One region of the Amphritea sp. HPY genome, then DNA from elsewhere that is predicted to be linked to it. Evidence: predicted binding sites of a transcription regulator. Region 1 holds the regulator's gene; the other holds the start of a gene.

Region 1 (2,401 bases):
GAAGCGGTATGCAGGAATGGTGATAAGCCATCACAGTGATAGAGCAGAGACTGAATAGAGAATAACAATGCCAGATATGTTTCTTGAGATAGTTGAATTGGATGATGGTGAGATAGCGCTGAGAAAAGCCGATTCTGACGATGAGCCGATTATGCGGGTGAATTTTTCTGATCACATACTTGAGCAGTTGCACGAACAGCATATCGATGTTGCTAAGGTAATGCTGACTGCCGGAATTCATATGATATCTGATATTAATCAGAAATCGGAAGAGGGTCAGGCCTCTGATGGGTCTTCAGATAATACAGATGATCTCCGGCCCAAGGTGATTCACTGATTATCTGTTTGTACAGCTAAAAAAAACAGCGCTTCTGGCGCTGTTTTTAGTTGTACTCAAAGAGCAGGAGAGGCTGCAATGATAAGGTATTTAGTCATTCCGCCCGCGGATGACAATGCCGTGGCTGGCACCGTTTAGCGCTGCAGACTCAAGATTTTTCAATTCTTGATTGTTGAGCATACCTGGCCAGGTGATAACTGCGTGACAGGTGCCTGCCTGAAGTGCCTGGCAGGCCAGATCATAGGTTGAATGGTTCTGGTCTGGCTGGAGTAACATAACTTTGTTGAGATCGATTCCTGCAGCCTCTAGCAGGGCCTTGGGCAAGGTGGCTGGCGGAGCGATCCAGGCAAACCAGCGATCATCTTTGCTGAGTTGTGCAAGCAGTGGCAGCAACATCGTCATCTGCTCGAAATCGTTATTTTGTAATACGATCTCGGTTATTTTCCCGGCCAGTCCTGAATGAGGCTTAACTCTTACAGTTTCCGGTCGCAAAAGGGCTGCCGGCATAGCGGTATTTAGATTAACGCTGTTTTCTACTTGCAACATGTTCTTATCCTCTTCTGATAACCCCGACACCAAGGCCTTCAATTGAGAGTTCTTGCTGTTCCAGATCGACAACAATTGGTTCAAACTCTTTGTTTTCTGCGATCAGATAGATCAGCTTTCCTTCCCGTTTAAAGCGCTTAACGGTGACATCGTTATCCAATCGTGCAACAACAATCTCTCCATCTTTGGCGGTCTGGCACTGATGTACTGCAAGCAGATCTCCATCCATAATGCCAACGTCTTTCATACTCGTACCGCGTACCCGTAACAGATAATCAGCAGGGGGGTGAAAGAAGTCAGAAGCAATGGTAATCCGGTCTTCTACGTTTTCCTGCGCCAGTATAGGTTCACCGGCAGCAACCTGGCCCACTATCGGCAGACCGCTATCTTCATCGTCGAAATTTGGAATACGTATGCCACGTGAAGTGCCAGCGATCATCTCAATAGCACCTTTACGGGCAAGCGCTTTAAGATGTTCTTCCGCAGCATTGGCTGATTTAAAACCAAGCTCGCGAGCGATTTCTGCGCGGGTAGGTGGATAGCCAGTGGTTCGGATGTAGTGTTTTATGCAATCAAGTACATCTGTTTGGCGTTGTGTCAGTTTCATGATCGGCTCTGTTTTTTTATACAGTAGCTGTAACTATATACAGTATTTTATATTTGTAAACATTTTTATGTTTATATATCCAGTATTATTGGTAGAATGGCCGCAGAATAAGAGCTGCAGGTGTGTCGTGTGCTGACAGAAGAGTTGAAACAAGAGATTCAGGGTGCTTACCGGCGCTTTCTGGAAAGCCGTCAGTTGAAACCACGTCGTGGTCAGAAACAGATGATTGCTGAGGTTGCCAAGGTGCTGGGTAATATACTCACCGACGACAAAAGTCATCGTTTGGGTGAAAAGCATGTCAGTGTCATTGAGGCGGGTACCGGCACCGGTAAAACTATCGGTTATCTGCTGGCGGTTATCCCTATAGCGAAAGCCCTGGGTAAGAAAGTTGTGCTTTCCACTGCGACAGTGGCGTTGCAGGAACAGTTGCTGCATAAAGACCTGCCAGAAGTTCTTGAGCACACAGGTTTGTCGCTATCGTTTGGTCTGGCCAAAGGTCGCGGCCGGTATTTCTGTATTAATAAAGCTGAACAACATCTCGATTCCCATGGTGCGACAGGGCAGCAGGCGTTATATGAAGATGAAGTTGCACTACGCCTGGATGATGAAACCGTTGAGTTTTATAAATCTCTGCTTAATGAGTTTGCCTCAGGGCGCTGGGATGGTGATCGGGACAATCTGGTACAGGAAATCAACGATCAGGATTGGTATCCGCTGACCAGCGACCATCTGCAATGTACCAATCGACGCTGTAGTAACTTTGGTGCTTGTAGTTTTTTTAAAGCGCGACGTGAACTTGATCAGGTTGAATGCGTGATCGCCAACCACGATATTGTTCTCGCGGATCTGTCTCTCGGCGGCGGTGCGATTCTCCCTGAGCCTGCCGAAACTATCTATATCTTTGATGAAGG
Region 2 (2,401 bases), 2.3 Mb from region 1:
GCGTTATATACCCGATCTGGTGAAGCAGATGGCCGATTGTGAGGCCAACTACTTGCGGCTGATGCGGTTGATGCCGGATATCGAAGAGTGCAATGAACGTGAGTTCGAGGTTCACTGGCAGCAACAGCAGAGTACCGTGCGCCTGCAGATCGAAGAACGCTTTAAGTACACGACGACTGTGGTTGTTTCGCAAAGTTTCGATCACAGTTGGCTGGAGGTTCCCAGCCTGGTGGTGCGAATATACCACGATGCCCGTGCCGCCGAAGTGATCTGTATGAAGAGTAGACGTCAGCTACGGGGTGTTTATAGTTACCCCAATACGCAGATGCATCAGCGCGATGAAAAAGCTCAGCTGAACCAGTATTTGGGTGAATGGCTGAGCCACTGCCTGACCCACGGCCATGAAGCTGAACCCGTTTTTTAGTTATTAAAGAACGATTATTAAGTCAGTAGCTATTAATTAAGAGAGTTCCCCATGAGCGCTGCGCTGACTCTGGTTCAGATAACTGATTGCCATCTGCAAAATAATCCCCGCCACTTATATCGTAACTATGATGTTGAGTCTGCCCTGAGCCGGCTGCTTACCGATATTCTGAGTTCCATTACAGATCTTGATGCTCTGCTCTGGACCGGTGACCTGGTACACCATGGTGGTTCGGACGGTTACCGCCGGTTGCAGCAGCGTATAGCACAGCTAGCGCTGCCAAGTTACTGGATTCCGGGTAATCATGATGATGCCGAATTGATGCAGCAGATCGGAGGCTCGTTAAATCAACGTAGCTTCTGTTCTGATTACTGGGTTGTGATCCTGTTGGACAGTTCTGCGATGCCAGACGGTAAAGGTAGTGGTTCGCTGGCGGAATCCGAACTGAGATTTCTCAGACAAGAACTTGAGCAATACCCTGATAAACACTGTTTGGTGGTGCTGCATCATAACCCTTTACCGGTAAACAGCCGCTGGCAAGACCGGATTATGCTAGCCAACGCTCTCCCATTCTGGGATGTCGTGACAAGTTATCCCCAGGTTAAAGCGGTGCTCTGTGGTCATGTCCATCAGGAGTGGGGTCTTGAGCATCAGGGCGTACAGGTTTTAACCACGCCTGCCAGTTCCGTGCAGTTTAAAAAGTGTTCTGACGATATGTTGCTGGAGGATAAACCAGAGTTGCAGGGGCCCGCCTATCGGGTATTGCAGCTGCATCCGAATGGCAGTATTACGACTTCAGTCAAAAGGATCGCGGTTGATGGTTGCAACGATTGAGCCGGTCCGGTACTTTTAGCAAAACTCTGTATATTTATACATAATTTTATCGGGCTTTATCGGCACTGCTTAGTGGCGACAGTGGCCCGACGAAACAGAACCTTATTTAAGGCATCCGATGTCGCAACCCCTGATTATCTATATTCACGGTTTTAACAGCTCGCCTGATTCTTTCAAGGCACGTTGTTTTGTAAAGTGGATGGCCGAGGCTGGCCGCAGTGACGAGGTCTTGGTGCCCAGACTGCCACATTGGCCGCAACAGGCGATCAGACAGCTGGAACAGCTGGTGGAAGAGCATGCCAAGCGTGATATTACGCTGGTTGGCAGCTCGCTGGGCGGGTATTACAGCACCTGGCTGGTGGAAAAGTATGGCCTGCGCGCGGTGCTGATCAATCCTGCTGTACGCCCCTATGAACTACTGGCAGAAATGTTAGGAGAGCAGGGTAACTTTTATACTGATGAGCGCTATGAACTGACTTCTGAGCACCTGGAGCAGCTGCTGGCGGTTAACTGTGGTGTACTTAAAGAGCCAGCGCGCTATCTGTTGCTGACCCAGACCGCCGACGAAACCCTGGATTACCGTGAAGCGGTGGATAAATTTTCTGATTCCCCCAAACTGGTACAGCAGGGTGGCTCGCATGGTTTTGATCAATTTGAACAAGTAATCCCGTCACTGCTGGCCTTTGCCGAAGGACGGGTTGAATTGCCGTTGCAGACCGACTTAACGGTAGCGGCTGAGAAGGACTAAGACTTCTGATGACCAATTATAATGCAGATGCAATTGAAGTACTGAGTGGCCTGGATCCGGTGCGACGGCGTCCCGGTATGTATACCGAAACCGATCGGCCAAACCATCTTGCTCAGGAAGTGATCGATAACAGTGTCGATGAGGCGCTGGCTGGTCACGCAACTCAGATGGACGTGGTCTTGCATAAAGATGGCGCTATCAGTGTTAAAGATAACGGCCGCGGCATGCCTGTGGATATCCATCCGGAAGAAGGCGTCAGCGGTGTCGAACTGATTCTGACCCGGCTGCATGCCGGTGGTAAGTTTTCTAATGAAAACTATAACTACTCCGGTGGTTTGCACGGGGTGGGGGTATCGGTAGTAAACGCCCTGTCGAAGTTGCTCGAGGTGACCATC

Evidence for each region. The regulator LexA, encoded in region 1, represses DNA repair genes until DNA is damaged. The targets are predictions, from matches to a motif close to TACTGTNTANNTANACAGTA.
Region 2: the regulator LexA is predicted to act here: its motif matches at 1,283-1,302, upstream of ACQUQM_RS21110 (YqiA/YcfP family alpha/beta fold hydrolase).

The regions. Positions count from the first base shown of each region.
Region 1 is NZ_CP194015.1:1,684,108-1,686,508, reverse strand. Features, by position in the region: gene ACQUQM_RS07620 (DUF6586 family protein) at 1-23, shown strand, start outside; gene ACQUQM_RS07615 (hypothetical protein) at 68-337, shown strand; gene ACQUQM_RS07610 (cell division inhibitor SulA) at 428-883, opposite strand; gene lexA (transcriptional repressor LexA) at 888-1,490, opposite strand; gene dinG (ATP-dependent DNA helicase DinG) at 1,620-2,401, shown strand, end outside.
Region 2 is NZ_CP194015.1:4,744,695-4,747,095, forward strand. Features, by position in the region: gene ACQUQM_RS21100 (DUF1249 domain-containing protein) at 1-424, shown strand, start outside; gene ACQUQM_RS21105 (phosphodiesterase) at 476-1,258, shown strand; gene ACQUQM_RS21110 (YqiA/YcfP family alpha/beta fold hydrolase) at 1,377-2,006, shown strand; gene parE (DNA topoisomerase IV subunit B) at 2,015-2,401, shown strand, end outside.